Regions from separate parts of the Streptomyces sp. NBC_01320 genome, predicted to be linked through region 3. Evidence: riboswitches for the same ligand, from Rfam matches in the RefSeq annotation. Region 3 holds a riboswitch; each other region holds the start of a gene.
What was found. Region 3 has a riboswitch for cyclic di-AMP ahead of OG395_RS18615 (M23 family metallopeptidase). Riboswitches for the same ligand answer to the same signal wherever they lie in the genome.
Positions count from the first base shown of each region.

Region 1: it holds a riboswitch for cyclic di-AMP, as region 3 does, so the genes downstream of both, OG395_RS26820 (M23 family metallopeptidase) here and OG395_RS18615 (M23 family metallopeptidase) in region 3, are expected to answer to the same signal.
Region 2: it holds a riboswitch for cyclic di-AMP, as region 3 does, so the genes downstream of both, OG395_RS13070 (M23 family metallopeptidase) here and OG395_RS18615 (M23 family metallopeptidase) in region 3, are expected to answer to the same signal.
Region 4: it holds a riboswitch for cyclic di-AMP, as region 3 does, so the genes downstream of both, OG395_RS31690 (transglycosylase family protein) here and OG395_RS18615 (M23 family metallopeptidase) in region 3, are expected to answer to the same signal.

Region 1 covers NZ_CP108390.1:5,895,066-5,900,506, reverse strand. Annotated here, with positions in the region: gene OG395_RS26835 (SPFH domain-containing protein) at 1-769, shown strand, start outside; tRNA gene OG395_RS26830 (tRNA-Met) at 947-1,020, shown strand; gene OG395_RS26825 (PP2C family protein-serine/threonine phosphatase) at 1,248-2,399, shown strand; cyclic di-AMP (ydaO/yuaA leader) riboswitch at 2,664-2,816, shown strand; gene OG395_RS26820 (M23 family metallopeptidase) at 2,828-3,934, shown strand; gene OG395_RS26815 (aldo/keto reductase) at 4,088-5,032, shown strand; gene OG395_RS26810 (PrsW family intramembrane metalloprotease) at 5,037-5,441, opposite strand, start outside.
Region 2 covers NZ_CP108390.1:2,786,723-2,792,163, forward strand. Annotated here, with positions in the region: gene OG395_RS13060 (STM4011 family radical SAM protein) at 1-143, shown strand, start outside; gene OG395_RS13065 (SGNH/GDSL hydrolase family protein) at 203-1,048, opposite strand; gene OG395_RS13070 (M23 family metallopeptidase) at 1,226-2,146, opposite strand; cyclic di-AMP (ydaO/yuaA leader) riboswitch at 2,150-2,307, opposite strand; gene OG395_RS13075 (alpha-galactosidase) at 2,590-4,695, opposite strand; gene OG395_RS13080 (tyrosine-protein phosphatase) at 4,892-5,441, shown strand, end outside.
Region 3 covers NZ_CP108390.1:4,106,015-4,111,455, reverse strand. Annotated here, with positions in the region: gene OG395_RS18625 (M16 family metallopeptidase) at 263-1,639, shown strand; gene OG395_RS18620 (M16 family metallopeptidase) at 1,666-3,048, shown strand; cyclic di-AMP (ydaO/yuaA leader) riboswitch at 3,257-3,423, shown strand; gene OG395_RS18615 (M23 family metallopeptidase) at 3,437-4,243, shown strand; gene OG395_RS18610 (GntR family transcriptional regulator) at 4,458-5,177, shown strand; gene OG395_RS18605 (HPr family phosphocarrier protein) at 5,369-5,441, opposite strand, start outside.
Region 4 covers NZ_CP108390.1:6,947,543-6,952,983, reverse strand. Annotated here, with positions in the region: gene OG395_RS31700 (FtsB family cell division protein) at 1-230, opposite strand, end outside; gene eno (phosphopyruvate hydratase) at 333-1,613, opposite strand; gene OG395_RS31690 (transglycosylase family protein) at 1,907-2,635, opposite strand; cyclic di-AMP (ydaO/yuaA leader) riboswitch at 2,639-2,810, opposite strand; gene OG395_RS31685 (transglycosylase family protein) at 3,111-3,986, opposite strand; gene OG395_RS31680 (cytochrome P450 family protein) at 4,092-5,369, opposite strand; gene OG395_RS31675 (nucleoside triphosphate pyrophosphohydrolase) at 5,379-5,441, opposite strand, start outside.

The DNA.
Region 1 (5,441 bases), 1.8 Mb from region 3:
GAAGCTCGGCATCGTCGTGGACGCCCTCCAGATCCAGGAGATCGAGGACTCCACCGGTTACATCAACAACCTCGCCGCCCCGCACGCGGCCGCCGTCGCCAGCCAGGCCCGGATCGCCCAGGCCAGAGCGGACCAGGAGGCGTCCGAGCGGGAGCAGCAGGCGGCGGCGCTCAAGGCCGAGTACGAACGGGACACCGCGATCAAGCGGGCCGGCTTCCTCGCCGAGACCGAGCAGTACAACGCCCGCGCCGCCCAGGCCGGACCTCTCGCCCAGGCCAGGGCCTCGCACGAGGTCGTCGAGGAGCAGACCGCACTGGCCGAGCGGCAGGCGGCGCTGGCGGCGCAACGGCTGGAGGCGGAGGTCAGGCGTCCGGCGGACGCCGAGGCGTACCGGCAGCGCACGCTCGCCGAGGCCGCCCGCGACCAGGCGAAGTTCCAGGCCGACGGCAGTGCGTACGCCGAACGGACCGTCGCCCAGGCGCAGGCCGACGCCAATACCGCGCGTGCCGCCTCGCTCCGGGACGGCAATCAGGAGCTGATCGCGGCCAACCGGATCGTGGAGAACCTGCCGGCCCTGGCCGACGCGGCCGCCCGCGGGATGTCGGGGGCCGACCTCACCGTGCTCAACGGCACCAACGGTGTCAACGAGATGGCGGCGGGCGTGGTCAGCCAGGGGCTGGCGATCCTCCACGCAATCCAGCGCGGTGCGAACACGGCGAAGCCGGCGGTCGACGCGAAGCGGGCCCCGCACATCACCGACTCGAACTGAGCCGGGCTGCTTCTCCGCCCCGGAGGGTGCGGCAGATACGTTGCGGCAGAAGGCACTTCGCCGGCAACTGCTTCTCGAATTCGGTGCCTTGGGGCAGTGGATGGGAGCGGATGGGCACAGGCGGATCAGTAAATGGTCAACCGTCCGTCCCGGATGGCGTAGAGTTGTGTTTACCGACGCGGGGTGGAGCAGCTCGGTAGCTCGCTGGGCTCATAACCCAGAGGTCGCAGGTTCAAATCCTGTCCCCGCTACTGAAGAATCAGGCCCGGCATGTGCGAAGCATGCCGGGCCTGATTCGTGTTTCCGTCCCCCCTTCGGCCGACGCGGAGTCGCCGCGCGGCGCCGCTCCGGCCAGCCTGGGGGAGTGGGGTGCGGCACGTCCGCAGTCAGGCGCGTACCGGGCAGGAGACCGCGGGGCGCATCGGGCAGGAGACCGCAGGAACCGCTGCGCGTACCGGGCAGGAGACCACAGGTGGGGATGGCGGAGAAGCTGCGCGGGGCGCGGGGCGGGGGCGGCAGACCTTCCCGGCGGTTCGTCGGCGCGCTGCCGGCGCTGCTGATCGCCGTCGGGCTCGTGTTCGACATCCTCACCCCGCCGCCGTTCACCGCCGTGCCGCTGTTCGTGGCGGCCCCGCTGGCCGCCGCACCGTTCTTCTCACGGGCGGGCACCGTCCGTATCGGCGTCGCCTCGCTGCTCTCGATCCTCGTCCTGCGGAGCGAGAGCGGCGCGCTGCTGCAGGTCGTGCCGTCCCTCGAGGTCATCACCGTGCTCACCGCCTCGATCCTCGCCTTCTTCATCAACGGAGTCGTACAGCGAAGCACTGAGCAGCTCGCTTCGGCGCGGGTCATCGCGGAGACCGCCATGAGGGCCGTGCTGCCGAAGCCGAACGACTGGATCGGCGGGCTGCAGGTCGCCGCGCGGTACGAGGCGGCGCAGGCGGACGAGTTCGTCGGCGGCGACCTGTTCGCCGTGGTGGACAGCCCGCACGGCCTGCGGCTGGTGGTCGGGGACGTGCGGGGCAAGGGACTCGACGCGGTCGAGGCGGTGGCCGTGATCATCGGCGCGTTCCGGGAGGCCGCCGAGCAGGAGGCTTCGCTGGAGGACGTGGCGCAGCGGCTGGAGCGGGCGCTGGCGCGGGAGGGGGAGCGGCGCGGCGGGATCGATCCGGTCGAGGGGTTCGTCACCGCCGCACTCGCCGAGATCCCGCACGACGCTGCCGAGGTACGGATCGTCAACCGCGGCCATCCCGAGCCGCTGCTGCTCCACGCCGACGGCGGGGTGGAGGTGCTGGTGCCGAGCGTGCCCGCGCTGCCGCTCGGCATGGGGCTGGGGGTGTGGCCGGACCTGGCCGACGTCTGGAGTCTGGCCGCCGGGACGACGCTGCTCGTCTACACCGACGGCCTCTCCGAGGCTCGGGACAAGCAGGGGATCTTCTACGATCCGGCGGCCCGGCTGCGCGGACGGCTCTTCTCCGGGCCCGAGGAGCTGCTGTCCGCACTGACCGATGACGTACGGCTGCACACGGGCGGCAAGTCCACCGACGACCTGGCGCTGGTCGCGGTCGCACGGCCCGCGGAGGGGCAGCCGGGACGACGCAGGACCGTGAAGATCGTGGGGCGCGGGCAGTAATGAGACGCGACCGCGGTGAGCACACGAGGGCGATGCCACCGTGCGTAATCGAAGAGTGTCACTCCGCATAACGTTTGACGCAACGTCAGAAAAACGGTAGTGACTGAGTCCGGGTCAACTCGCCCGATTCCACCCGGTTGTGTCCCGTAAAGTCCAGGCCAAGGTCGTCAGCGATCAGTAGGAACGGCTTGGAATAGGACCCGTGTGTCTATTAACGTTCGATAACGCAGCGCGGTCGTCCCAGCCGTCGTCAGTGGCGGCACCCGTGCGCGAGCGCCGAATTCCGCAAGGGAACCGGGGAACCACCTACATGGGGTGAATCGGACACCTGTGTCTCGTGAGAGGCAGAGGAATCCGTAGGAGACCTTCCTGCTCCGAACCCGTCAGCTAACCCGGTAGGCGAGAAGGAAGGAAAGGAGTGCGCCCCCGTGGCGTCCAACAAGCCTGCCCCCGAAGCCCCTTCCCGGTTCGGCTCCGACTTCACCACTGAGTACGGATCCGGGGCGGACACCGAGTTCACCACCGAGTTCGGGACCGAAGGCCTCGGAGAGACCGACCGGGCCTGGGAGGAATGGAACCCCACCGAGGAGTCCGTCCGCCCCGTACGCGGCAGGCACCGCGTCGCCAAGCAGCGCAACGGGCTCGCGCGTAGCTCCACGGTTCTCGGTGTCGGCGTCATCGCGGCCGTCGGTGCGGGCGGCATGGCCACCGCGCAGAGCAAGCCGCCGGTCTCCATCTCCCTTCCCGATTCCATCGCGAACAATCTCCCCGACGCCGGCTCCCTCCCCGGTGTGGGCGCGCTGTTCTCCGACGAGTCCGCCACCGACCAGGCCCAGGCCAAGACCGCCGCCGCACCGCTGACCAGCGCGGGCATCACCACCGCCGAGGCCGCGCAGGGCGCCACGGACGCCGGCGAGGCGCTCCGTGCCCGCATTCTCCAGCAGGCCGAGCAGCAGCAGAACGCCGCCGACGCGGAGGCCAAGGCGGCCGAGGAGAAGGCCGCCGCGGAGAAGGCGGCAGCCGAGGCGAAGCAGAAGCAGGACGCAGCGGCGGCCAAGGTCGAGGCCGAGAAGAAGAAGGCGGAGGAGGAGGCGAAGGCGAAGGCCGAGGCCGAGCGGCTCGCCAAACTGGCCGCCAGCTACGCCATCCCCACTTCCTCGTACACGATCACCTCGACCTTCGGCCAGGCCGGTTCGATGTGGTCCTCCGGCTACCACACCGGTCTCGACTTCGCGGCGCCGACCGGCACCCCGATCAAGGCCATCCACACCGGCACCATCAAGTCGGCGGGCTGGTCCGGCTCCTACGGCTACCGCACGGTCCTGGAGCTCGAGGACGGTACGGAGCTGTGGTTCTGTCACCAGTCGTCGATCAACGTCAGCGTCGGCCAGAAGGTCACCACCGGTGACACCATCGGCCGCGTCGGCGCCACCGGAAATGTGACGGGCCCTCACCTCCACCTGGAGGTCCACACCTCGAGCGGCACGGGCATCGACCCGATGACCTGGCTGCGCGACAAGGGCCTCACACCCTGACCCGAGGAACGCGAGCCGTCCCACCGGCCCGCCACCGATCCCCGGCAGCCCTGACGCTCACCCCCGACGTCAGGGCTGCCGGTCCGTTTGTCCACGGCTTTCCCCTGCGCCATGCATGGAATAGCGGCACCGGTGGATTTCGTTGATCCACTTATGACTTCTCTCCGCAGGCTCGGCTCTTCCGACCTTCAGGTCTTCCCGCTCGCCCTCGGCGGCAACGTCTTCGGCTGGACCGCCGACGAGGCGCAGTCGTTCGCCGTCCTCGACGCGTATGCCGCGGCGGGCGGCAATTTCATCGACACCGCCGACGCGTATTCCGCCTGGGTCCCGGGCAACGAGGGCGGCGAGTCGGAGATCGTCATCGGCAAATGGCTCGCCGCACGCTCCGACCGCTCCGATATCGTCGTCGCGACGAAGGTCGGCGCCCATCCCGCGTACAAGGGCCTCTCCGCGACCACCATCAAGGCTGCGGCCGAGCAGTCGCTGCGCCGCCTCGGCACCGACCACATCGATCTCTACTACACGCACTTCGACGACGAGACCGTCCCGGTCGAGGAGATCATCACCGCTCTCGACCAGTTGGTGAAGGACGGCAAGGTGCGCGCCATCGCCGCCTCCAACATCAGCCCGGAGCGGCTCCAGGCGTCCCTGGACTTCTCCGAGCGCGAGGGGCTGGCCCGTTACGTCGCCCTGCAACCGCACTACAACCTCGTCTCCCGTGACACCTACGAGAACGAGCTCCAGGACACCGCCGCCCGCGCCGGGCTCGCCGCCGTCCCGTATTCCGCCCTGGCCTCCGGTTTCCTCACCGGCAAGTACCGTCCGGGCACGTCGGTGGAGAGCGCCCGGGCCGAGAAGGCCGGCCGGCACCTGGAGTCGGAGCGGGGCCGGAAGGTCCTGGCCGCACTCGACAAGGTGGCCCAGGAGCGCGGTGCCGAGATCGCGACCGTCGCCCTGGCCTGGCTCGCCGCCCGTCCGACCGTGGCCGCCCCGATCGCCTCGGCCCGCACGGTCGATCAGCTGCCCGCACTGGTGGCCGTCGCCGGCCTGCGGCTGACCGAGCAGGAGCTGGCGGAACTCACCGAGGCGTCCGCCTGACCCGTCACCAGGGATGCCGGGGCGGCCGGCTCCCGTAGCGGTGCTGTCCGTGGGGCGACTGGTGATACGGCTGCCCAGGGGGTGACAGGTACGGGTTGTGGCCGCCGTACGGCTGGTACTGCTGTGGAACCGGCGCCCGGGCCATGTACCGCGGGCGCAGGCGGCCCGTCGCCTGTGCCGCGTACGCCAGGGCGGGGGCGGCCACCTCCCGGCGCTGCCAGAGATGGTGCAGCAGTTCCAGTTCACGTGCGGTGAAGTCCGGTTCCGCCGCCCCGCGGCCCGCCCGGCGGCGGAGGAACGCGAGGGACGTGGCGAACGACTCGTACTCGGCGACCGCCCGCGCCGCCGCCTTGCCACGCGCCCTGGCCTGCGCCTTGGCGTGACTTCGTACCTGCGCCGCGATCCGGCT
Region 2 (5,441 bases), 1.3 Mb from region 3:
GCTATGTGCATCTGGAGACGCTGCCGCTGTACGACGTCTTCGCGGGCGGCGTCCTGGAGCGCGTACCAGCCCGACGCCCCGGCATACCGACGCCCTCGGGACGCCGGTTCCTGCCCCTGTCCCCCGTCGCCGGACAGGCCTGAAGCCCCCGGGAATCAGAAAGGGAGCGGGCCCGTCCGGCAGACGAGGCCGAAGACGGGTCCTAAAGCGGCAGGAGGTCCGGCCGCTTCGCCTCGACGTGGTCGCCGGAGGACTCGCCACGCAGCCGCCGTCCTATCCACGGCACCAGGTACTCGCGCGCCCAGTGGATGTCGTCGCGCCGGACCTCCAGCGTGCCGCGCTGTGCCTGCGGGGGCCACTCCTGGTCGGGGTCGGCCGGGACTTCGAGGCCGAGGACCTGGGCGGCGCGCAGCGCGACCCGGGTGTGCCCCTCGGGCGACAGGTGGAGCCGGTCGTCGTCCCAGGCTCGCCGGTCCTGCACGGACTTCAGCGACCACAGGTCGAGAACGGGGCAGTCGTAGCGGTCGGCGATGGAGCGCACATGGGCGGTGTACGTGGCGATCTTGCCGCGCAGACGGCGCAGTACGGGAACGCCGCGGGTGTCGAAGCCGGTGGTCACCAGGACGGTGCCGACCGAGTCGGTCAGCTCGGCGACCGCGCGCTCGAAGCGCTCGGCCACGTCGTCCGGGTCGGTGCCGGGCCGGATGATGTCATTGCCGCCCGCGCAGAAGCTCACCAGATCGGGTGCGAGCTCCTTGGCGCGCGGCACCTGCTCCTCGACGATCTGGTCGAGGAGGCGTCCGCGTACGGCGAGATTGGCGTACCGGAAGTTTCCGTGCGCGGAGCCCTCGGAGCTCGTCGCCGCATCGGTGTCCGGGAGCTGGTCCGCGAGAAATACCGCGAAACGGTCCGCCCAGCCGACGAAGGTTCCGTCCGGGCCGGGGTCTCCGACTCCCTCGGTGAAGCTGTCGCCAATCGCTGCGTACGACCCGATGGCGCCATGCCGATTGATGACGCCACGTTGAATGTTTCTCGAATCGTCTGCCACAAGCGCATATCCTGCACCGCCGAATGTGACTTACGCGACCGTAATAAGGGGTTGACGGGTGGTGAGATAGACCACCTGGTCAGGTTTTGGTAAAGGGGGAATAAGTGAAGGGGCGGTGCGCCGCCGCGCACCGCCCCTTCACCGAACCGACCGGATCAGCCGTGGATCAGACGTAGATCAGACGTAGATCCCGTGCGAGGCCAGGTAGGCGATCGGGTCGATGTCCGACCCGTACGCCGGGCCGGTGCGGATCTCGAAGTGGAGGTGCGGGCCGGTGGCGTTGCCGGTCGCGCCGGAGAGACCGACCTGCTGACCCGCGGTCACGGTCTGGCCCGCCGAGACGGAGAGCGAGGACATGTGGCCGTACTGCGAGTAGTGGCCGTCGGCGTGCTTGATGACGACCTGGTTGCCGTACGCGCCACCCCAGCCGGCGGTGACGACGGTGCCGGAGGTGATCGCCTTCACACTGGTGCCGGTGGCGACCGGGAAGTCGATACCCGTGTGGCTGCCGCTGGACCAGTTGGCGCCCGAGGCACGGTAGGCGGTGGTGTGGTTGCCCGGGACCGGGTGCACGTAGCCGGAGTTGGTGCCCTGGTCGGCCGCGGCGGACGTCTTGGCGGACTCCGAAGCCTTGGGCTGGGACGCGGACTTGTCGGCCGAGGAGGTCGACGGAGCCTTCGACGGAGCGGGGGCGGACTGCGTGTCCGCGGTCGCGGCGGAGCCGGCCGGCTTGCCGCCGAGCGTCAGCTTCATGCCCGGGAAGATCAGGCTCGGGTTCTCGCCGACGACCTCGCGGTTGTCCTGGTACAGCTTCTGCCAGCCGCCCTTGACCTGCTGCTCGGCGGCGATCTTCGACAGGTAGTCACCGGCGACGACGGAGTACGTCCGGGTCTCGACCTGCTTCTTCACGACCGGCGCGGCCTCGACGGCGACGTGCGTGGCTGCCGACTGCGCGGTGGGCGCGGCCTGCTCCGCGGCGTGGGCACCGGTGGCGCCGAGCAGCGGAAGGGCGATGACGGCCCCACCGGCGCCGACGGCGGCGACGCCACGGGCGATCGTGCTGGACTTGGTACGGCGATGCTTACCCGATGTGGGCATGAAGAATTTCCTCTCCGGCGCCTACGAGGTGAGCTGTCGGGTTCGGGCTGGAGATGCCCGGTCGCAGTTCGCGACTTCACCCCGAGCCGGCCGGATCTCTCCGGCCGGCGGCTTACCTGGTTCCCCCGCTCCTGCCACACGTGAGTGGGTGCGAATTCCGGGCGGCGGCAGGATTAGGCGGTCCGTCCGGATTGAGGGTGACCGTAGGCGAGCGAGGACGGCGGAAACAAGCCATCGATTACTCAATGGAATCCGCGAAGGGAAATCGGCGCGGAATTCCGGTCACCCTCCGTGGATTATGGATCTTGGCTTTCCGCGCGACGTCCGGAATACCCGTCCGTGGCGCCACCACACACCGTCACGGATATGATCCCGCTCACGAGTAGGGCATCATCTCCCGCAGAAGTAGGCCATGTTCCACTAAATGCCGCGATACGGACATGTCATGGGCGTCCGCCACGTCGGAGCCTCAGCACCTTCGCGTCCAGATCGCCCCGCAGCCCGGTGTGCAGACCCTGATGCAGCAGCACGGCACCGTGGTGGACCGCCCCGGTGTCCAGGTCGGTGTAGGTCGCCGCAGGGTCGAGCCCGCGCAGCCGCAGGGCCGGCGGCCGCTCCCCGTACCGCTGCGCCTCCAGCCACATCAGCACCACGGCCTCGTCGCCGTGCACGTACTGCACGGCGCTGAGCCCACCGCGCGGGGCACGCAGCCGGTACAGCGCGCCGTGCTGCACCGCGGGACGGATCTCCTTGTAGAGATCCACCCAGCTCCGCGCCTCGGCCAGCTCCTCGTCACTCCACTCGGTGAGATCCCCGCCGACCCCGAGCACCCCGGCCATCGCGCTGACGAAGCGGAAGCGCAGCGAACTGGTCCTGCTGTTGAGCTGGACATTCGGACTGTCGGTGACCCAGGCGGCCATCACCCGCGCCGGATGGATCTGCCCGAAGCCCTCCTGGATGGCGAGCCGGTCGAGCGGGTCGGTGTTGTCGGAGGTCCACACCTGGTCGGTACGGGCGAGGATCCCCAGGTCGATCCGGCCGCCGCCGCCCGAGCAGGACTCGAAGGCGACACCGGGATGGGCGGCCCGCAGCCGGTCGATCAGCGCGTAGAGCGCGTGCACATGCGCGATCCAGAGCTTCTGCGGATAGTCCTCGCCCGGCCAGCCCGCATCGGTGAAACAGCGGTTGAAGTCCCATTTCACATAGTCGATCGGGGCGCTGGAGAGCAGCGTGTCGAGCTGCTCCCACAGATGGTTCTGCACATCGGTCCGGGCCAGATTGAGCACCAGCTGATGACGGAATTCGGTCCGGGTCCGCCCGGGGAAGTGCTGCACCCAGTCGGGGTGCGCGCGATACAGATCACTGTCGGCGTTCACCATCTCCGGCTCGACCCAAATGCCGAACTGCATGCCGAGTCCGTGCACTTCGTCGGCGAGCGGCTTCAGCCCGCCGGGGAATCGCTCGGGGTTGGGGGTCCAGTCGCCGAGTCCGGCCCGGTCGCTGGTGCGCTGCCCGAACCACGCGTCGTCCACGACGAACAGCTCGACGCCCATCGCGGCGGCGCGCTCGGCGAGGGCGCGCTGCTGGTCCTCCGCGATGTCGAAGCCGGTCGCCTCCCAGGAGTTGTAGAGCACCGGCCGCAGGCTCCCGGCGTCCGGGACGACATGGGCCAGTTGCCAGGCGTGCCAGGCCCGGCTCGCCCCGCCGAACCCTTCGGCGCTCCACAGACCGGCGAACACCGGTGTGGTGTACGTCTCCCCCGGTGCGAATCGCAGGAGCCCGGAGTCGTCGTATCCGGCGCCTCCGGTGATCTGCACGAGCCCGTCGGGGAGCTGCTGCACCGCGATCCGCCACGAGCCGGACCAGCCGAGCGCGCAGCCGTACACCTCGCCGTCCTCTTCGTTGGCGGCGCCGTCCGCGTCGAGCGCGACCCATGGCAGGAACTGGTGTCCGGTGTGGCCGCGCCTGCTGGAGAGGACCTTCTCGCCGTACGTCAGCTCCGACCGTACGAGCTGTGTCTCAGCCGCCCAGCGGCCGTGGAGCTGGCTCAGCCGCCAGCTGTCGCGGGCGGGCAGCGCCCAGGCCGCCGCGTCGGCGCGCAGCAGCTCCAGCGGCGGACCGTCGGGACCGGTGTGGGTGACGGTGGCCCAGCGCTCGATGACGTCGGAGTCCTCCCGCATGCGGTAGTGCAGGGTGAGCGCGAGCCACTGCACGGAGTCGGCGAACGCGATACGGAGTTCGTCGCCGTCCACGGCGGCCCCGGCGAACACCCATTCGGTGCCACGGACTTCGGGGGTGCGTACGGAGAGAGCGGGCCGGACGAAGCGGGGGCCGCCCTCGACCGGGTACTCCTCGCGGCCGTCCAGCTGCGACTCGAAACCCCGGAAGGGCGGCTCGGGCGCGGCGGCGAGTGCCTCGGCGGCCGCGAGGGAGATCCGTGGCCCCCAGTGCAGATGCAGCAGTCGGTCCCGGTCCGTGAGGTGCAGCGCGTAGCTGCCGCTCGCCCCGGTCAGCAGCCAGGTCCGACCGCGGTCGCCCGTCTCGATCATGTCATCCCCACATTCCCACAGTTCCGCACATCATCGACCGCCGACCGACGGCCGGGCAACGCCCGTGCGAGGGGAATTCCGTGGGGAGTTCAGCAGGAAACGGCCGAGATGATTGCCCGAGGAATCAATGTCGTATCGTCGCAGGAACTGACCTCGCCGGCGAGCCGCGCCGACGCCAGACACTCCAGGAGACACCGTGACGCAGCAGGTGCCGCAGGTCCCGTCGACGGAACCCGAGCTGGCAGGTGTGCGCAACTTCCGCGATGTGGGTGGCCTGCCCACCACCGACGGCCGCCGGGTGCGGTACGGACGGCTCTTCCGCAGCGGTCACCTCGCGCACGCGACCGACGAGGACGCCGCGTTCCTCGGCGGCCTCGGGCTGCACACGATCTTCGACTTCCGCAATGCGGCGGACCACAGGCTCGACGGCCTGGACGTGGACCTGCCGGGCGTACGCAATGTGAACATTCCGCTCTCCGACCCGGCCGACGGCGCCGAATTCTGGCAGATGGTCCGCGACGGCGACATCGAGCAGCTGCGCTCGATCCTTGCCGACGGCAAGGGAGCCGCGCGGATGACTGCCTCGTACAAGTCGATCATCAGGGACCGTACCGCCGAGCACAGCCGGGTGCTGCACGCCCTGGCCGAGGACAGCGTTCCCGCGCTGATGCACTGCGCGGCCGGCAAGGACCGTGCCGGTCTCTCGATCGCGGTTTCGCTGCTGGCGGTCGGCGTCGAGCGCGAGG
Region 3 (5,441 bases):
GGTCTTCGTGGGCCCGCAACGTCCGGCACGGCACCTCGCCGCGTTGTCTTCAGTCGTCCACGTACGTCCAGTACGAGGACGATCCTCCGCCTTGCGATGCACCGCACCATACGCCGCAGGTGATCCGCGAAGATCGACCGGACAGGACCTGGCGCTCTTTCACGCGAACTTCCACGGCACGGGAACTTCGCCAGGTGTCGGTGCGCTTGCTTACAGTGGCAGGTCTCGCAGGAAATCCAGTATCGCGATCGAAGGGACGTACATGCCCATGGGTCACACGGCCACAGCCCAGGCCGGCTCCGGCGGCTTGACAGCGACCGAGCACCGCCTGGCCAACGGCCTGCGCGTGGTGCTCTCCGAGGACCATCTGACCCCGGTCGCCGCGGTGTGCCTCTGGTACGACGTCGGGTCGCGCCACGAGGTCAAGGGGCGCACGGGTCTGGCGCACCTCTTCGAGCACCTGATGTTCCAGGGCTCCGGACAGGTCAAGGGGAACGGACACTTCGAACTGGTGCAGGGCGCCGGCGGCTCCCTCAACGGGACGACCAGCTTCGAACGCACCAACTACTTCGAGACGATGCCCACGCATCAGCTGGAACTGGCCCTGTGGCTCGAAGCCGACCGGATGGGCTCGCTGCTCGCCGCGCTCGACGACGAGTCCATGGAGAACCAGCGGGACGTCGTCAAGAACGAGCGCCGCCAGCGGTACGACAACGTTCCGTACGGCACGGCGTTCGAGAGGCTGACCGCCCTCGCCTATCCCGAGGGCCACCCGTACCACCACACCCCGATCGGCTCGATGGCCGACCTGGACGCGGCGACGCTCGACGACGCGCGGACCTTCTTCCGTACGTACTACGCACCCAACAACGCGGTGCTGTCGGTCGTCGGCGACATCGACCCCGAGCAGACGCTCGCCTGGATCGAGAAGTACTTCGGCTCCATCCCGTCCCACGACGGCAAGCAGCCGCCGCGCGACGGCACGCTCCCCGAGATCATCGGCGAGCAGCTGCGCGAAGAGGTGCACGAGGAGGTCCCGGCCCGGGCGCTGATGGCCGCCTACCGGCTGCCGCACGACGGCACCAGGGAGTGCGACGCCGCGGATCTCGCGCTGACCGTGCTCGGCGGCGGCGAGTCCTCCCGGCTGCACAACCGTCTGGTCCGCCGCGACCGCACGGCCGTTGCGGCAGGTTTCGGGCTGCTGCGGTTGGCCGGCGCGCCCTCGCTCGGCTGGCTGGACGTGAAGACGTCCGGCGGTGTCGAGGTGTCGCAGATCGAGGCCGCGGTCGACGAGGAGCTGGCCCGGTTCGCCGCCGAGGGCCCCACGCCCGAGGAAATGGAGCGTGCTCAGGCACAGTTGGAGCGCGAGTGGCTGGACCGGCTCGGTACGGTCGCGGGCCGCGCCGATGAACTCTGCCGGTTCGCCGTGCTGTTCGGCGACCCGCAGCTCGCCCTGACCGCCGTCCAGCGGGTCCTCGACGTCACCGCGGAGGAGGTCCAGGCGGCGGCCAGGGCCCAGCTGCGGCCCGACAACCGGGCGGTGCTCGTCTACGAGCCGGTCGAGGCGGCCGAATCCGCCGACGCGGAAGCCGACGAGACGGACACCGACACCGACGCGCACGAAGGGGCGGACAAGTGACCGACGCTGCCGCGACTGGAGTTTCGATGGAGTACCACCCGCAGCCGACCCCCGGCACGGCCAGGCCCTGGGCCTTTCCCGCGCCCGAGCGCGGCGCCCTGCCCAACGGGCTGACGGTGCTGCGCTGCCACCGTCCCGGCCAGCAGGTCGTCGCGGTCGAGATCTTCCTCGACGCCCCGCTGGACGCCGAGCCCGAGGGCCTCGACGGCGTGGCCACGATCATGGCGCGGGCCCTTTCCGAGGGCACGGACAAGCACTCCGCCGAGGAGTTCGCCGCCGAGCTGGAGCGTTGCGGCGCCACCCTCGACGCGCATGCCGACCATCCCGGCATGCGAGTCTCCCTGGAGGTCCCGGCTTCTCGGCTGGCCAAGGCGCTCGGGCTGATCGCCGAGGCGCTGCGGGCGCCCGCGTTCGCCGACAGCGAGGTTGAACGACTGGTGAACAACCGGCTCGACGAGATTCCGCACGAGCAGGCCAACCCGGCCCGGCGTGCCGCCAAGCAGCTGTCCAAGGAGCTCTTCCCGGCCACGTCGCGGATGTCGCGCCCGCGCCAGGGCACCGAGGAGACGGTGGAGCGGATCGACTCCGCGGCCGTGCGCGCCTTCTACGAGGCCCATGTCCGGCCGTCCACCGCGACCGCCGTCGTCGTCGGTGATCTCACCGGTATCGACCTGGACGCACTGCTCGCCGACACCGTCGGCGACTGGACCGGGAACACTGTGGAGCCCCGTCCGGTCCCGCCGATCACCGCCGACGACACCGGCCGCGTGGTGATCATCGACCGTCCGGGCGCTGTGCAGACGCAGCTTCTGATCGGCCGCATCGGCGCCGACCGGCACGACAGCGTGTGGCCGGCCCAGGTCCTCGGCACCTACTGCCTGGGCGGCACGCTCACCTCCCGGTTGGACCGGGTGCTGCGCGAGGAGAAGGGGTACACCTACGGTGTCCGGGCCTTCGGGCAGGTCCTGCGCTCGACGGCCCCGGACTCCGCCTCCGGTGCGACCGGCGCGGCGATGCTGGCGATCAGCGGCTCGGTGGACACGGAGTCCACCGGAGCGGCGCTCGACGACCTGTGGAAGGTCCTGCGGACGCTGGCGGCCGAGGGGCTGACCGACGCCGAGCGCGAGACCGCTGTGCAGAACTTCGTGGGTGTCGCCCCGCTGAAGTTCGAGACGGCTGCCTCCGTCGCAGGCACGCTCGCCGACCAGGTCGAGCAGCACCTCCCGGACGACTACCAGGCACAGTTGTACGCCCGCCTGGCCGAGACCGGCACGGTCGAGGCGACCGCAGCCGTGGTCAACGCCTTCCCCGTGGACCGGCTGGTCACGATTCTCGTCGGCGACGCCGCGCAGATCGAGGAGCCGGTCAGGACGTTGGGCATCGGAGAGGTGTCGGTCGTCACCGGCTGATGTGTCAAAGTCCCGCAAAGAGGGACAAAGGGAGACCCTGGCGAGTCGCTTCTCGTCAGAGTCTTCCCTTTTGTCTGATTTGACATGAAAGTGTCTTGCTTGCCCTGTGGGATGCGCTACAAAACACCCTGTCCGTTTGGTGAATGAAAGTGCCCCCGCCTAGCGTCGGCTCCACTGTCCGTCACTCGTATGCCGCATCCGTGGCGCCGGGCAGTGATCGCCGAGTCCCCGTCAGGCGCGAGCCTGGGGAGCCGGGGACCCACACAGTCCCTGGGGTGAATCGGATGCCGCGACCTCCTGCGAGGCCGGGGATCCGTAGGAGACCTTCCTGCTCCGAACCCGTCAGCTAACCCGGTAGGCGAGAAGGAAGGAAAGGACCAGCTAGTTCATGGCGTTCACCCGCCCCACCGGGAAGCACCGTGCCCCGAGCCGCCTGAAGCGCAGGAGCGCGCGCGTCGCCGGAGTCGCGACGCTGGCGACCACCGGCGTCATCGGCGGACTGGCCTCTCCGGCCCTCGCCACGGATGCCGAGGCCTCCTCCGTCAGTGAGACCGGCCTGACCCAGATCATCGCCATCGAGGGTGCCCTCGCCGACCAGGTGGCCACCCAGGCCGACGTGCAGAAGCGCCAGGCCGACGTCGCCGCGAAGGCGAAGGCTGCCGCGGCAGCGAAGGCCAAGGCCAAGGCGAAGGCCGAGGCGGCGGCGAAGGCCAAGGCCGAGGCCCGCGCCAAGGCGGCCCGTGACGCGAAGGCCCGCGCTGCCCGTTCCGCCGAGCGCACCCGCCTGGGCTCCTTCCGGCTCCCGGTCGCCGGTTCGTACGTCACCACCGGCTACAAGTCGAGCGGTTCCCTCTGGTCCTCCGGCAGGCACTCGGGCATCGACTTCCATGCCGCCTCCGGCAGCTCCGTCGTCGCCGTCGGCGCCGGCACGGTCGTCGAGGCGGGCTGGGGCGGCGCATACGGCAACAACATCGTGCTGCGGATGACGGACGGCACGTACACCCAGTACGGTCACCTCTCCTCGATCGGCGTCTCCGTCGGCCAGAGCGTCGGTGCGGGCCAGCGGATCGGCCTCTCCGGCTCGACCGGCAACTCCACCGGACCGCACCTCCACTTCGAGGCCCGCACCACGCCTTCGTACGGCTCCGACATGGACCCCGTGGCGTACCTGCGCGCCCATGGCGTGAACGTCTGACCGACGTTCCCTCCGCACCACCCCGAAGGCCCCGGTTTTCCGCCGGGGCCTTCGTCGTTTCCGCCCCTGCCGAACCGCCCCGCGGAACCGGCCCCGGTCCAAAAGATATTCATGGTTCTCGGCCCGGCGTCGGAAATGCAGTCGCATTGCAATAGAGTCACAGAACAGGCGTCGATCGGCCGCGTTTCGCGGGGATTAAGGCGGAGGTTCGGACATGCGCATTCCGGCGCAATCGGTATGCACAGCAATCCGCGACGACATCGTCTCCGGTGTCTTCGAACGCGGCAGCAGACTCACCGAGGAGCTGCTCGCGCGTCGTTACGGGGTCTCTCGTGTCCCGGTGCGGGAAGCGCTGCGCACCCTGGAGTCCGAGGGCTTCGTGGTCACTCGCCGACATGCGGGTGCCTGTGTCGCCGAGCCCACCGAACAGGAGGCCGCCGACCTTCTGGAGGTACGGATGCTGCTGGAGCCGCTGGGTGCGGCCCGTGCCGCGCAACGCCGCACCGAGGCGCACCTCAAGGTGCTCCGCGGCCTGGTCAGGCTGGGTCAGGAGAGAGCACGACGGGGCGAGGGGGAGGATCTGCGCTCGCTGGGCGGCTGGTTCCACGAGACGCTCGCCCAGGCGTCCGCCAGCCCCGGGCTCATCGCGCTGCTCACCCAGCTACGGCACAAGATCGCCTGGATGTACGCGGTCGAGCAGCCGGCCCGCCCCGCCGATTCCTGGGCCGAGCACGGAGCCATCGTGGACGCCGTGGCGCGTGGGGACGCGGAACGGGCCAGGGCGCTGGCCGCCCAGCACGCCGAGCGGGCCACCGCCGTGCACCGGCTGCGCCGCGCGGGCGGTGCCCCGGGTCGCGACGCCCGCGCACCCCGCTCCGGCGGCCGGGTGAGGACTTCGCAACATGCCGTAAACACCGCGAGCGGTCGGCATTAACACATGCGCCGTATACAAAGGGAAGTAAATGCGCGGGGCTTTCTTTAGGCTGCCCGAATTCGCTCCGAATGTATTGTCGGTATCCGAAAACGAGGGAGCCGCGGCCCCGGTTGGGGGTGCCGCGGCTCCGCCACAGAAATAGACCCGACAGGAATCGGCCGGAAAGGCTTCCCCTGATCGGAACCCTGGAATCAGACGGTCTCCGGGAGCTCCTCGAGCCCCTCGGTGACCAGCTTCGCCAGACGGTCGAGCGCGGCTTCCGCG
Region 4 (5,441 bases), 2.8 Mb from region 3:
CGCTCCTGGTCGGCGATCTCGTCGCGCTGCGACACGTACTGCCGCATCGGGTACGCGAGCGCCACCACCAGGGAGCAGACGACCAGGGCGAGGAACGCGGCCCGGCCGGTGAGCCGGGAACGGCGGGCCTGGCGACGGTTCTGGGACCGGTAGACGCGGGCGGCGGTCTGCTCACCGAGCAGTCGCAGCCGGGTCGCGGTGGAGAACCGTTCCCGGTCCTTCGCGGCCATGTCTCCGCCTCCCCACTACGCACGTCCGTCCCCGCACACGGTACGGGACCGAGTGCGGGGACGGACGGAGGCCGGGGCCTTTGCCCGATGCCGGGCCTGCTATCAGCCCTTGAAGCGCGGGAACGCGGAGCGGCCCGCGTACACCGCCGCGTCGTCGAGGATCTCCTCGATGCGCAGCAGCTGGTTGTACTTGGCGACGCGGTCCGAGCGGGCCGGGGCGCCGGTCTTGATCTGGCCGCAGTTCACCGCGACGGCGAGGTCGGCGATGGTGACGTCCTCGGTCTCGCCGGAGCGGTGGGACATCATGCACTTGAAGCCGTTGCGCTGGGCGAGCTCGACGGCGTCCAGGGTCTCGGTCAGCGAACCGATCTGGTTGACCTTGACGAGCAGCGCGTTGGCGGAGCCCTCCTCGATGCCGCGGGCCAGGCGCTCCGGGTTGGTGACGAACAGGTCGTCACCGACGATCTGCACCTTGGCGCCGAGCTTCTGGGTGATGACGTTCCAGCCGGCCCAGTCGTCCTCGTACAGCGGGTCCTCGATGGAGACCAGCGGGTACGCGGAGACGAGCTCCTCGTAGTACTCGGTCATCTCGGCGGCCGAGCGGGACTTGCCCTCGAACTCGTACTTGCCGTCCTTGTAGAACTCCGAGGCGGCGACGTCGAGCGCGAGCGCGATGTCCTTGCCCGGGGCGTAACCGGCTTCCTTGATGGCCTCGAGGATGAGGTCCAGGGCGGCGCGGTTCGACTCCAGGTTCGGCGCGAAGCCGCCCTCGTCGCCGAGACCGGTCGACAGGCCCTTGGTCTTCAGGACCTTCTTCAGCGTGTGGTAGACCTCGGCGCCCCAGCGCAGGGCCTCGGAGAAGGACTCCGCGCCGATCGGCGCGATCATGAACTCCTGGATGTCGACGTTGGAGTCGGCGTGCGACCCACCGTTGAGGATGTTCATCATCGGGACGGGCAGCAGGTGCGCGTTCGGGCCACCGAGGTAGCGGAACAGCGGCAGGTCCGAGGCCTCGGACGCGGCGTGTGCGACGGCCAGCGAGACGCCGAGGATCGCGTTGGCGCCGAGCGAGCCCTTGTTCTCGGTGGCGTCCAGGTCGAACATGGCCTGGTCGATCAGCCGCTGCTCGGTGGCGTCGTAGCCGACGAGCTCCGGGCCGATCTGCTCGATCACGGCGAGGACGGCCTTCTCGACGCCCTTGCCCTGGTAGCGGTTGGGGTCACCGTCGCGAAGCTCAATGGCCTCGAACGCACCGGTGGAGGCGCCGGACGGAACAGCAGCACGGCCCGTGCTGCCGTCGTCGAGGCCAACCTCGACCTCGACCGTGGGGTTTCCGCGGGAGTCGAGGATTTCCCGGGCTACGACGACGTCGATGGACGGCACGAGGCATCTCCTTCTGGGATATGACGCTGGTTGTGCAGGGTCGCTTTGGCCTTGCGACAAGAGCCTAACCGGCTGGGCCGCCTCGGTCCGCCGACCGCCCGCCTCCTGGGACGAAAAAGGACCCAAGGGCTCTCATAGCAGGGCAAAGATCCAGATTTCTACTGGACGGTAACGACAACAGTTGAACGCTGAAACCCCGACCCTGCGCGTACGGGGGAATCCGCGCCGGGTCGGGGTGCTCGGGGAGGAGAGAGCCCGTATCTACGGGGAGCCCGTAGATACGGAGGCCCGTCCTACTTCGTCAGGTGGAGCTGCTGACCCGGGTAGATCAGGTCGGCGTCCTCGACGATGTCCTTGTTCAGCTTGAAGAGCTGCTGCCAGCCGCCCTTCACCTTGTGCTGCGCGGCGATCTTGCTGAGCGAGTCGCCGGACTTCACCTTGTACTCGCCGTCGCCCTTGGCGACCTTCGCGCCGGTCGGCGTGGTGACGGTCTTCTTGGTCGCGGCCTTGGGGGCGGTGCCGCGGTCCGCGCGGGAGGCGGCGGGGGCCTCGGTGCGCTCGACCTGCTTCGGCGCGGCCTGCTTCGGCTCCTGCGCCGGAGTGCTCCGCTGCGCGGTGGAGCCGGTGTCGACGCCCGGGTCGACACCGTCGTTGGTCAGGTTGCCGGCGCCGGCGCAGCCCCAGGCACCCGGGCCCTGCATGTCGAGGAGCTTCTCGGCGGTGGCGATCTGCTGTGCCTTGGTGGCGAGGTCGGCGCGCGGGGCGTACTGCGTACCACCGGCGGCGGCCCAGCTGGACTGCGAGAACTGCAGGCCGCCGTAGTAGCCGTTGCCGGTGTTGATGGACCAGTTGCCGCCGGACTCGCAGTGGGCGACGGCGTCCCACGTGGCGACGGAGGCTGCGGAGGCACCGGTCGCACCCATCAGGGGAGCGGCGATGGCGGCACCGGTGACGCCGGCGAGCGTGGCGACACGGACGGCCTTGGACGGGCGACGGTGCTTGCCCTTGCTGTTCAGCAGCATGGAACTTCTCCTCACCGACGCCTACGAGGTGAGCTGTCGGGTTCGGGCCAAGTGAGTTGCCCGGTCGCATGTCCTAGCACGCGACTTCACCCCGAGCCGGTCCTGACGGTCTTTCGGCCATCGGGCCCGGCGGCTTACCTGGGTCCCCCGCTCCTGCCTACGGCGCTTTACGCGTCTGTTCCCTTCGACCGACGGCAGGATTCGGCGTGACGGTCGACGGGGCCCGCGGTGCGAGCGGTTCCGACCGTAAACGTACGCAACCTCGACATTCAAAGATGGGCATAACGGACAATCAGTCCTTACAGGCATCCGATCGCACAGTGTTTTCGCAGGTGAGGAGCGGTGCGGACAGACCCGGCAGACGCGACACGCCAGTTGACACAAAGAGACCCATGTCTCACTTACGCATAAGCGGACATAGGTCCCTGAACTACCCCTATTTTTGGGGTGCTTTTAGCCGTTTATCAGACTGCTCTCACTTCGACTTCACGCCGAGATCGAGGCTCTGGCCAGGCAGGATGAGGTCCGGGTCGCCGCCGACCGCACCCTTGTTCGCCTCATAGAGAGCGGGCCATCCACCGGGAACCTTCTGTGCGTCAGCAATCGCCCAGAGGTTGTCGCCCGGCCGGACGGTGTAATCGCCGTCTGTCGCCGCCGCGCGCGTGTCGCGCCCGGCACTGTTACCGCGGGAAGCATGCCGACCCGAGTCCCGGTCGCCGCCCCTGCCCATGCCATGGCTCACCTCGGAAGCCGGCGCACCGCGGTGCTTGCCACCCACCCCATTGTCGGACGAGCCAGACTTCTGGGGTGATTCGGATGAATCAGACTTCTTGGACGACGGCGTGGCTGACGGCTTGTGCGACGCCTTGCCCGAAGGCGTGGCGGACGCCTCGGTGGACGGCGCCTCGGACGCATCCCCGCTCTCCGCCGGTTCGGCCGAGGGCACGATTCCCGGGTCGACCCCCGGCAACGACCCGTCCTCCGTGAGCCCGGAGATCACCGCACAGCTGGGCCACTCCTTCGGCCCCCGGTCGTCCAGGACCTTCTCGGCGACCGCTATCTGCTGCGAGCGACTGGCGAGGTCGGCGCGCGGGGCGTACGCCTCACCGCCGTACGCCTTCCAGTCGCCCTGCGAGAACTGAAGACCGCCGTAGAAGCCGTTGCCGAGGTCGGCGCTCCACATGCCGCCGCTCTCGCACTCTGCGACCCGGTCCCAGGTCGTGGCGTCGGCGGCGTGCGCACCGGCCGCGCCGAGCAGGGGGATGGCGATGGCCGAACCGGTCACGCCTGCGGTGACGACGATCGCGGGTGCCTGGCGAGGGCGACGGTGCCTGCCGTTCGCGGAGCCCATGGGATTGCCTTCCGTGTGACTGACAAGTGACTGGTGAGTCGAACGGTGAACGTAGCGGCACTCGAACGCCTGTCACAAGTCGATGCAGCGCAGATCACGTGAAAGTCACAGAGTTGACAGGGCGTCACCTTCGCCGGAACGCCGTCCGGGACCGAACTCCACCGGAAGCGTGCGCAGTCCACGCATGATGAGCCCGCCACGCCACCGCAAATCGGTAGGTTCCACCGCAAGCCGCAGGTCCGGGAGGCGCCTCAACAGGGTGGCCAGGGCAGCCTGCCCCTCCAGTCGGGCAAGCGGTGCTCCCAGGCAGTAATGGATGCCGTGCCCGTATCCGAGGTGCTGATTGTCACGCCGCGCGAGGTCCAGCGTGTCCGGGTCCGTAAACCGTTCCGGGTCGCGGTCGGCGGCGGCGAGCACCACCAGCACGGGGTCACCCGCCGCGATCCGCTGCCCGCCGAGGGTCAGCGGCTCGGTGGCGAACCGCCAGGTCGCCAGCTCCACCGGACCGTCGTACCGCAGCAGTTCCTCGATGCCGGTCTCCAGCAGCCCGCTCTCCCCCGCATCGAGCGAGCGCTGCAGCCGCTCCCGCTGCTCCGGATCGCGCAGCAGGGCGTACACCCCGTTGCCGATGAGGTTGACCGTCGTCTCGAATCCCGCGAAGAGGAGGATGAAAGCCATGGCGGCGGCCTCGTTCTCGGTGAGGTGCTCGCCGTGGTCGCTCGCCCGGATCAGCCCCGAGATCAGGTCCTCCCCCGGGTTCTCCCGCTTCCGGTGGATGAGCTCCGCGAGATAGCCGCGCATCTTCTTCACCGACCGGGCCACCCCGCCGCGCGGACCACCGCCGTGGCGGATCATCATCCCCGCCCAGTCCCGGAAGTCGTCCTGGTCCTCGCGCGGGACGCCGAGCAGGTCACAGATCGCGTAGATGGGGAGCGGGAACGCGAAATCGTGGATGAGGTCCGCGGATCCCTCCTCGATGAAGTTGTCGATGAGGCGGTCCGTCAGCTCCTGCACGCGCGGGGCGAACTCGGCGACCCGGCGCGGCGTGAACGCCTTCGAGACCAGTCGGCGCAGTCTGGTGTGGTCGGGCGGGTCGATGTTCAGCAGATGCGTCATCAGCTCCGCCTTGCGCTCGCCCGGGATGCCGGTCTTCCCCTTGGCGTGCGCCGGCTCGTCGTGGTGCGCAGGATTCTTGGAGAGCCGGGTGTCGGCGAGGGCCTGCCGGGCGTCCTGGTACCGCGTCACGAGCCATGCCTCGACCCCGCTGGGCAGCGCGGTGCGGTGCACGGGGCTGTTCTCGCGCAGCCAGGCGTAGGCCGGGTACGGGTCGGTGGCGAACTCCCAGGTGAAGAGTTCGGGGGCGTCGGCGGGGCTGTCGTTCACCCCCTGACGTTATCCGCTGGCCTCCGCGGCGAGGATCGCGTCCCGGTAGGCGCGGCCCGCAGCGCGCAGGGC